Regions from separate parts of the Bacillus pumilus genome, predicted to be linked through region 1. Evidence: riboswitches for the same ligand, from Rfam matches in the RefSeq annotation. Region 1 holds a riboswitch; each other region holds the start of a gene.
The links. Region 1 has a riboswitch for thiamine pyrophosphate ahead of thiC (phosphomethylpyrimidine synthase ThiC). Riboswitches for the same ligand answer to the same signal wherever they lie in the genome.

Region 1 (3,285 bases):
ATGGGAAATTTTCATGCTGCAAAACTTCGGTCCGCACATCGAGCAAAAATGGGCAGTCTTAGCGCCTTCAGCAGGCAATGTTTCATCATGGAACGCCATCGCTCTTTCTGGGTCAAGTGACAGGTTGAATTGGTCCCGCCATCTAAATTCAAACCTTGCTTTCGATAAAGCATCATCGCGCTTTTGAGCAGCAGGATGTCCTTTTGCTAGATCAGCAGCATGTGCAGCAATTTTATAGGCAATCACACCTTCTCTTACATCTTCTTTGTTCGGCAGACCTAAATGCTCTTTTGGCGTCACATAGCATAGCATCGCTGTCCCATACCAGCCGATCATAGCTGCGCCGATAGCAGATGTAATATGATCATATCCCGGAGCAATATCTGTTGTAAGAGGTCCTAATGTATAAAATGGTGCCTCTTTGCAAATCTCCATTTGTTTGTCTACATTCTCTTTGATTTTATCCATCGGAACATGTCCAGGCCCTTCAATCATCACCTGTACATCATGTTTCCAAGCGATCTCTGTCAATTCACCTAACGTTTCCAGCTCTGCAAACTGCGCTTCATCATTGGCATCAGCAATCGAGCCTGGTCTGAGTCCGTCTCCAAGTGAAAAAGCAATATCATACGTTTTCATAATCTCACAAATGTCTTCGAAGTGGGTATAAAGGAAATTTTCTTGATGATGGGCAAGACACCATCTTGCCATAATGGCACCGCCTCTTGAAACAATTCCGGTCACCCGATCGACTGTCAGCGGAATATACCTTAATCGCACGCCCGCATGAATCGTGAAGTAGTCTACTCCTTGCTCTGCTTGTTCAATTAACGTGTCTCTGTACACTTCCCACGTCAAATCTTCTGCCACGCCATTCACTTTTTCAAGCGCCTGATAAATGGGAACGGTGCCTACTGGGACTGGGCAATTGCGTATGATCCATTCTCTCGTTGTATGAATGTCCTTTCCTGTAGACAGATCCATCATAGTGTCTGCACCCCATCTGATGGCCCATGTCATCTTTTCTACCTCTTCATCAATGGATGATGTCACAGCTGAATTACCAATGTTCGCATTGATTTTGACATGAAAATTCCTTCCGATAATCATCGGTTCACTTTCAGGATGGTTAATATTCGCTGGAATGACCGCTCTTCCGCTGGCTACTTCCTCTCTCACGAACTCAGGGCTTAGCTCTTCTCTTAACGCGATGAACTCCATTTCAGGCGTTACAATACCTTTTTTTGCATAATGCATTTGCGTCACACAGGCACCTTGTTTTGCGCGAAGCGGCTCATGATGAAAATCAGTAAGAACATGCTGATGTGACGATTTCTCTTTGGAGCGATATCCGTTATCTTCAGGTTTTACATGACGTCCTTCATAGCTTTCTGTATCCCCTCTTTCTTCGATCCATGCCGCTCTCAGACGATGAAGCCCCTTTGTAACATCGATATGGGCACGCTCATCGGTGTAAGGTCCACTCGTATCGTACACACGAATCGGTTCATTTTGAATGTTTCCTGCCTGCGTCACCGTTTGTGAGAGGGCAATCTCTCTTTTTGGCACTAAAATGTCAGGTCTTGACCCTTTCTCATACACCTTTCGGCTGCCATCAAAGCTTGATAATAACGATTGAGTTGTTAGGGTATTTTTCTTTTCTTTCATTTGCTGTTCTCTCCTTCTCTTCTTGTCACAGGACAGGACGGAATCAGCACCAGCAAAAAAACCAGGCTCTATGAACAGAACCTGGTTTCGTCGTTAGAAATAAACATGAATCTCATTTATAAGACACATGTATCATCTTCAACTTCCCCACGCTGGTACGAGCCAGATCAGGTCCAAAGGGTTAAGAAGCATACACTTCTCTCTCAGCCCAGCCGCGGGCACCCCTAGTCACATTTATTCATTTCCACAACAGTGTAGCATAGAGATGCCATGAAAAAAAGGAGTTTTAGGAAAATAGTTCCTTTTCACTACAAAAGAGATAAAGCCAGCTTGATATACACCTTTATATACATCATCCTCCTCAAACATTTAGATAAAATCTGAAATAATCATTGATCCTTTTCTCCTATTATGTATAATTAATCTAAACGGAGAATTTTTATACAGACTTTTTTAAAGGAAGTTCTAGTCGATTGCAAACATTTCTCACATTTATCGTCATAGGATTCTCAATCGCTCTACCAGTTGGAGCGATCACGGTTGAAATGACTAAACAAGGATTAAAAAACGGCTTCTTTCATGGTTTAACTGTAGGAGCAGGCGGCATGACCATTGATCTCTTACTAATCTTGGCTTTGTATGCTGGATTTGCTCAGTTTTTATCACTGCCATTTGTCCAAATCCCGCTCTGGCTGATCGGAGCTATCTTCTTAATGATGCTCGCATACGATTCCATTAAACATGCGGATCAAGACATCCATTTAGCTGGCGAAAAAGTCAATAAATCTTTCGCAAAAACGTACAGAAACGGCTTGCTTGTCGCGGTGTCTCCTGGAAACCTTGTGTTCTGGGTTTCTGTATTTGGAGCTGTACTGGCAGATGCATATACAAAAACAGATTCATCTGAATTTATACTGGCATCAGGCGGTATTTTGGCAGGGATTCTTCTTCATGACATCGGTCTTCTCACCCTTGTATCCTTAACAAGAAAAGTGATGAATCGAACGATGATCAAATGGACATCCATTATTGCTGGTATTTTATTACTTGGATTTGGCTGTTATTTCTTTTACGAATTCTATATAGGCATTAAGGTTTATTTTTAAGAAAAGGCTAAAGTTCTTGAGGAACTTTAGCCTTTTTTATGCTTCAACTTATCGAGTCATGCCTGTTTGACCTGTTTCAAATTGTGTTCTTCTCATATCTCTAAAGCGTGTGAAAGCTCCCTCGTCTTTAATGACTTGGACAGCTCTTCCATCCGCATAACGAGTCGCTGCTTCTTCCACTTGTGATACGCCCTCTGACGTCAGACGTCCATCTGATTTAATGGCAATATACACATTTTCATCTGTTACCATCACCTGTGAGTCTGCAACGTGGTTCATTTTATTGACGCGATTGGCAATTTTTCTTGAACGCTGCACATTCTCTTGTTTATCGTAGCCAGAGAACGACATTTGGTTATGATAGTTCATATCTCCATGACTGTAGCGTCCATCACCACCTGCGAGAGGCGTTCGATCATCTGCTTGAGGGCGGGTGCGATAATCAACATTCGTTGTATTCCCACCGTTCATTCCCTCCATGAGTTCAGAAACTGGCCCTTGATGATCTTGG
Region 2 (3,285 bases), 1.2 Mb from region 1:
TGTCATAAAGATTTCCTAAAAAAGACCATAACAATGAATGAAATAATGGTAAAATATTCACAGGGTAAAAAACCCAATTGAGGAAAAAGGGGATGTTCCTGTGAGAGCATTATATGGAAAAATCACTGTAGCTTTATTATCCATTCTACTCGTCACAACAGGTTTATTTTCACCAGTATTAAAAGCAGAAGAAGCACCGAAATCAGATGGGAAATTGTCACCACTGACGGAAAAAGCCATTCAGCAAGTGCAAGACTCGTTTTTGAAACAGGATGAAGGAACCGCTATCCAAAAGAAGCAGCTAAAAAAATCTTTTAAAGTAGATAAGAAAAATGGAATCAGTATCAAACGAAAAGCCGCTAAAGATGGTAAGATGCGTACATCTTCCGTTCGCTCCATTGATGGACTAGCCATCAACCAATCGGTTGTCTTATCAGAGGATGACCCAGTCGATTTATGGTTGTTAAGTACGACTTCACCTCAGGCACTCATCAGCCGAATTACCTCTTCAAATCCCGATTATTTCGTACAATTATTTGTTGTTGATTATGAAACTGGACAAGCTTATCCGACGGACTTGATTCAGCCAGCAGGCAGTCTCCTTGGTTTGACCAATTTACCAGCAGGTGACTACGCATTCGGTATCACAAGCGGTGGAAATTTCGGAGACTCTTACACGTTACAAGTGAATGCAAAAAACCCACCCAATTTCACTGGGGCTGTTTCCCTCTCCTCAACCTTGCAATACTTTGTAGCTGAGTATGCGAATGGGGATGTTTTCGCTAATGGTACAAAAGTGTATAACAAACAATCTAAGACCGCCGATTATAAATGGGAGCGTGTATTTTATTTCTCCTATGACGGAAAATATGATCAGAGAACCCATTCTGTTGAAAGTGTGAAAGTGAAAAGAATTTCGGCACCAGTATCGTACTCTTCTCCTTATGCGAGTTCATCTGAGGTCATTCTCGTCTACTTAGATGTGGAGACGTTATTTATGTATCATGAATCATCGTTTGCTAGCGGACAATACTACCATAGTAGCTTTGTTGATACACTTGGAAAGACAACGCCAAGGCGTTTAGATATTGATGATATGACAAATTACGGCGATCATATTTTAGCTGTTGATTTGAAAACGGGAAAACCAATTGATTTCTTCAGTGTCCTTAATTTTTACTATGCTGCAGGGATCGAAAAGCTGCCTACGATCAGAACGTTGAATTAAGAAAGGCGGTTGACAGCAAATCTCTACATGTGTAGAGTAAAGATAATTAAATGACAAAAGTCCACTAGGGGAGTCATGTATGACTGAGACAAGAGAAAATCTTGGACCCTTTGAACCTGATCTAGTTTGTACTAGCGGAGGGAAGTGGAGCTGGACCTCGTCTTATTCATTATTGAATCGATAAGAAGGCCGCTCCATTTGGGGTGGCTTTTTCATTTATTCAACTGAAGAAGAGGAGGCTTTTTTTATGACGTTTTCAGCGCAATTAAGAGAAGAAACAGAACCATTATTTGAAGCCATTTATCAGCATCCGTTTGTCAGAGGGCTGGCAGCAGGAAAGCTGGAAAAGGAACAGATCATTCATTACGTCAAACAAGATGCAGAATATTTACATGCTTTTATTAAAATTTATGCAGCGGCTCTTAGCAGATGTACAGACAAAGGAGATATTGCCTTTTTCCATCAGCAGATTGCGTTTGTACTAGATAGTGAGACACACCCTCATCAAAATCTTTGCCGAGTGGCAGGTGTATCATATGATGAGCTCCAAGGTGCCCCGCTTGCTCCGAGTGCTCATCACTATATTCATTATATGCTGCAAGTTGCCAAGGAAGGCACGCTTGGAGAAATCATCGCTGTCCTGCTTCCATGCCCTTGGACATATTGGGAAATTGGGAAACGAATGCTCACAGATGTGCAGCCTGACCCATCACATCCTTTTTATGAGTGGATCACATTTTATGGAGGGTTAACCGACTCTATTACAGTAGAGCTTTGCAAGCGGCTCGATCAGCTGGCGGAAGCAGCAAGTGAGAAGGAAAAGGAAAAAATGAAACAGCACTTTATCCTAAGCTGTCAGCTTGAGTACAAGTTTTGGGATATGGCGTTTACGGTGGAAGATTGGCCAGTTCCATTGGAGGTGCATTCATCATGACATGGAAGATGAAGGAAGTTGTCCTTGCTGTCATTTTATCCGTAGCATGTGGTGTCATCTATTTAGGGTGGTCCACACTTTACTTACCCATTACAGCACTTGTTGGCCCAGCAGGAGGCAACATCATGTTTGGCATTTGGGTGATTGCCAGTCCAATCGTCGCGTATATCATCCAAAAGCCGGGAGCTGCCCTGATTGCAGAAACAGCCGCTGCCGCAGTGGAATTACTAACAGGCAGCCACTTCGGTCTTGCAGCCCTGCTGATTGGTGTATGCCAAGGGCTTGGGGCAGAAATTGCTTTTGCTCTTTTTGGTTATAAACGATATCGCATGTGGACACTGATGCTGTCAGGTGCCTTTGCAGCTGTTGGAGCAATGACTTACAGCCTCGTTGCGAATGGCTTTGGTTATTACACGCCTCAAGTTTTACTCATCACACTGATGACTCAAATCATCAGCGGAATGATACTGGGCGGATGTTTAGCAAAAGTAGTGGTGGACGCATTATCTAAAACCGGTGTATTGAATCAATATGCCATCATGAAAGAAAAACGAAACAAAGGTGAACAGCATGGATTCATTTCTCGCGTGCAATAATCTCACTGTCCGTTTTTATGAACAGCCTCAGCCCGTGTTGCATCAAATCTCTCTTTCCATTCAAAAAGGTGAAAAGGTGCTTATTTTAGGACCAAGCGGCAGCGGTAAATCCACGCTCATCTCCGTTCTGGCTGGCATCATTCCAGAACATTTAGAAGCGGACATGCAGGGCGAAGTGATATTGCAAAGACATACAGGCGTCATGTTTCAGGACCCTGATTCCCAGTTTTGTATGCATCGCGTCAATGAAGAAATTGCCTTTAGCTTAGAGAACCGTTCTGTCCCTCGTGACGAGATGGCTGGCATCATTCAGCAGCTCATGCAAAAAGTCCAACTTGATGTCGATCCCAATACAGACATCCACACATTATCTGGCGGCATGAAGCAGCGATTGGCGCTTGCTTGTTTACTAGCGTTAGAGCCAGATGTGCTGTTCTTTGATGAACCGACCGCACAGCTTGATCCAGCAGGAAGAATGGAGATATTTCAGCTTCTACAGCAGCTTGCAGCTGATCAGCGACAAACCA
Region 3 (3,285 bases), 1.3 Mb from region 1:
TTTCTCCCGCTTCACTTCGATCACGGGTGTACACTCTTTCACTTCTGCCCCGTACCTGACCGCCGCCTGCCAAAATGCTCGGCATACCGCATAAGGTTCGACATGAACATCCTCTTTAATCAAACCTGCTCCTAGGATATTCTCTGCCATTTGAGGCATGCATTTTTTTACGCTGCCTGCGTCCATCCACTCAAATGAAGACAAATGCTGCATCCGGCAAAGTGCTTGTTTCTCCTCTTCGGTAAAGGCTACCTTCATGATACCGCCCGCTGATGTTCGAATATCAATGCCAGATTCATGCTGTAGATCGACTTTTAACTTTTCGTACAATGCCTGGCTTGCTCTGCCTACTTGAAAAAAAATATCCTCATGACCCTCTCCTTCAGCATGTGCACCAAGCATCCCAGCAGCCGCACTTGTCGTTTGCTTCCCTACCTCATTCGCCTCAAATAAGACGACCTGCTTTCCTGCTTTTGCAAGGTGATAGGCAATGGACATCCCTATGATTCCACCACCAATGATTGCCACATCATAATGCTTCTTCATAAGGATGCTCCTTTACTTGTTTAGAAAATGCTTGTGCCATCTTGCGCGGCTGATGATGAGTAAAAATTCCAGACATGACAGCAATCCCTTTCACATTCGCGTGTCTCAATTCTGGAATGCGGTCAGGTGTCACACCACCGATTGCCACGACTGGAATAGATAGTAGAGATGTCAGTTCTTTCACAAGCTGTACGCCTCTTGCCTGAAGTCCTGGTTTACAAGTGGTGTCATATACGTGCCCAAATATGACATACTCTGCTCCATTTTTCTCAGCTGCTTTCCCTTCTTCAATCGAATGAACAGAGACGCCCGCATGAAGATGAGGGAATTTTTGCCGCAGCTCTTTTGGCGAAAAGCTATGGCCCGGGAGATGTACCCGGTGAATATTGGTGAGCAGTGCAACGTCTACTCTGTCGTTGATGATGAGCTTCTCTTTCGGTACACCTTCTAAAAGGAGACCTTTCACGAGATCAACAAGCTCACTTGCTGTTTTAGACCGTTCCCGGATATGAATAAAATCCACTTCAGGTGCAATGTTTTTTATTTGTTTGATCAGCTCACCCGCAGGAAGCGAATCATTTGTCACTGCGTGGAGTTCCATTTGCACCAACCCCATCTAAGCATGCTGTTTGCCACATTTCTTTTTGATACGCCATCTCCCAGAAATGGTATTCGTAATAGCTTGAAATCACAAAATTTTCTTTCATATTGGCCCGTACATGTTCTGGTGCTTTTTCGGCTAGTTCATCAAAGCGGTTGACTTGTTCAAAGACAAGTTCCTTAAACCAATCCCCTCCATATGTCAAAATCCATTCCTGATAAATCGGATGGTCAGGTGTGGTTTGTTTCAGCTTTTCACCCACCTCATAATAAAGCCAGTAGCACGGCAATAACGCAGCTAATATCTCTTCGAATCGTCCGCTTTTCACAGATCGGTACATATGAGACGTATACGCATATGCAGTGGGAGAAGGCTTAAAGTTCTCGATGGCTTCATCTGAAATCTCTAAAAGCTCTGTAAACTTTCTATGCAGCGACAGCTCTGCTTCATACGTTCCCTGCGCATGATACGCCATTCTGCCCGTCGTATGTAAGTCCTCACTAATTGCCGCTCCATATGCTTGCACCTTTGCAAAATGAGTTAAATAATATGAATCTTGCATCACATAATACGTGAAACGATCGAGTGACAGCGTGCCATCGCCAATCCCTTTCACAAAGGGGTGTGTAAAGCTTCCATTCCACCATGGTGCTGCTGCTTCTTTACATTCAGTTGAAAATGTCATGTTTCTCTCCTCCTGTTTTTCCATATAAAAAAGCCACTTTCCGTATGGAAAGTGGCTTGGAATTTGTAAAAAGCATAATCAAAAACCGCACCACTTCCCTACGCAGGTATGAACCTGTTCAGGTAATGAGGGTCTAAAAGTCGATACTTTTATCTCAGCCCTTTTAAAGGACTCCCCTAGTGGATCAAATATATGATGTTGTACTTCTATCTTAATCAGGAATTGTTCATTGGTCAAGGGTTCATTCTCACTCTAATTGGGCTCTAAGTCCTGCTACATACTCACGAGAGCCCGACACAAGCACACGGTCACCACTTCTAAGCGTCGTATCTCCATGTGGTACTAAGCTGTCTATCCCTCTGAAAATACGGACAAAGACCAAATCGCCGGTAAACGGAAATTCCCTCAGCATGACATTGTGGTAGCGATGATTGTTCATTTGAATTTGATACAAGGAAGTATCCTCATTTGTTAATAATCGAATCGCATCCGGTGCTTCAATCAAGGCTCTTAGCACCGTTTTAGATGATAGGAAATTAGAAAACGTATCAATGCCCGCTTCCTTCAATGTTAGCTCTGCCTCAGCTTTGCTCACACTCGCAATGACTTGTTTTGCTCCTTCTTCCTTTGCAAATAAAGCAATTTCCTTATTTTTCGTCTCACTGCCTGTTGCGACGACGAGGACATCCTCCTGGCCAACGCCTGCCTTTCGCAGCGTCTCATCGTCGTACTCTTCAATTGATTCGACTTCAAAGATGGTGTCGGCGAGCATCGCTTCTTTATTTTCTTGAAAGACATGCAAAATTCGAATATCATATTCATCCTGATGTAAATCGAGTGTGACAGGTAAGGTCAGCTGATTTGCACCAATAAAGGTCACACGTTTTTTATGGCTCACAGCTTGTTCTTTTTTAAACAGTGCTTTAAACCAAACTGGCGTTAAAATACTCGTGAGTATCGCGACTAAAATTAGCGCGCCGGACATTTTATGATCAATGACTCCGAGCCGCTCCCCGATCGTCGCAGCTGCAATGACGAGTGATAATGTCGATGTTAATAAAAAGCCAGAGCCGATCACTTTTTTCATGTCATACCATTTTTTCAAATAAAGAATCGGGATGAGTTTACTAATCAGTAATGCAATAAATAGCAGCGGGATCATGATCATAATGTTTGGGTCCTTGAACAGTGCCCATATATTCAAATCCACTCCGACCATCACAAAGAAGATGGGGATCAAAAATCCGTAGCCAAATGAATCCAGCTGCTGGACAAGCTCTTTATTCGGCGAAAGAAGGGACACAAGTACGCCCGCTAAAAACGCCCCAAGAATATTTTCAGCACCGAGTGATTCAGATAAAGCAACTAAGACTATAATGAGAGTAAAGATCGCCCTTGTCCCAATTTGCACGGTCCCTTTTGACATGGACTGAAAAATTGACTTTGTCTTAAA

Region 2: another riboswitch for thiamine pyrophosphate. It lies ahead of tenA (thiaminase II); the one in region 1 lies ahead of thiC (phosphomethylpyrimidine synthase ThiC).
Region 3: another riboswitch for thiamine pyrophosphate. It lies ahead of tenA (thiaminase II); the one in region 1 lies ahead of thiC (phosphomethylpyrimidine synthase ThiC).

The regions. Positions count from the first base shown of each region.
Region 1 is NZ_LT906438.1:2,463,443-2,466,727, forward strand. It holds gene thiC (phosphomethylpyrimidine synthase ThiC) at 1-1,668, opposite strand, end outside; TPP riboswitch at 1,796-1,904, opposite strand; gene CKW02_RS12700 (LysE family transporter) at 2,142-2,774, shown strand; gene CKW02_RS12705 (YhcN/YlaJ family sporulation lipoprotein) at 2,823-3,285, opposite strand, start outside.
Region 2 is NZ_LT906438.1:3,678,190-3,681,474, reverse strand. It holds gene CKW02_RS19250 (hypothetical protein) at 101-1,228, shown strand; TPP riboswitch at 1,285-1,388, shown strand; gene tenA (thiaminase II) at 1,476-2,162, shown strand; gene CKW02_RS19240 (ECF transporter S component) at 2,159-2,758, shown strand; gene CKW02_RS19235 (ABC transporter ATP-binding protein) at 2,733-3,285, shown strand, end outside.
Region 3 is NZ_LT906438.1:1,173,724-1,177,008, reverse strand. It holds gene thiO (glycine oxidase ThiO) at 1-546, opposite strand, end outside; gene tenI (thiazole tautomerase TenI) at 530-1,147, opposite strand; gene tenA (thiaminase II) at 1,122-1,832, opposite strand; TPP riboswitch at 1,911-2,020, opposite strand; gene CKW02_RS05815 (monovalent cation:proton antiporter family protein) at 2,080-3,285, opposite strand, start outside.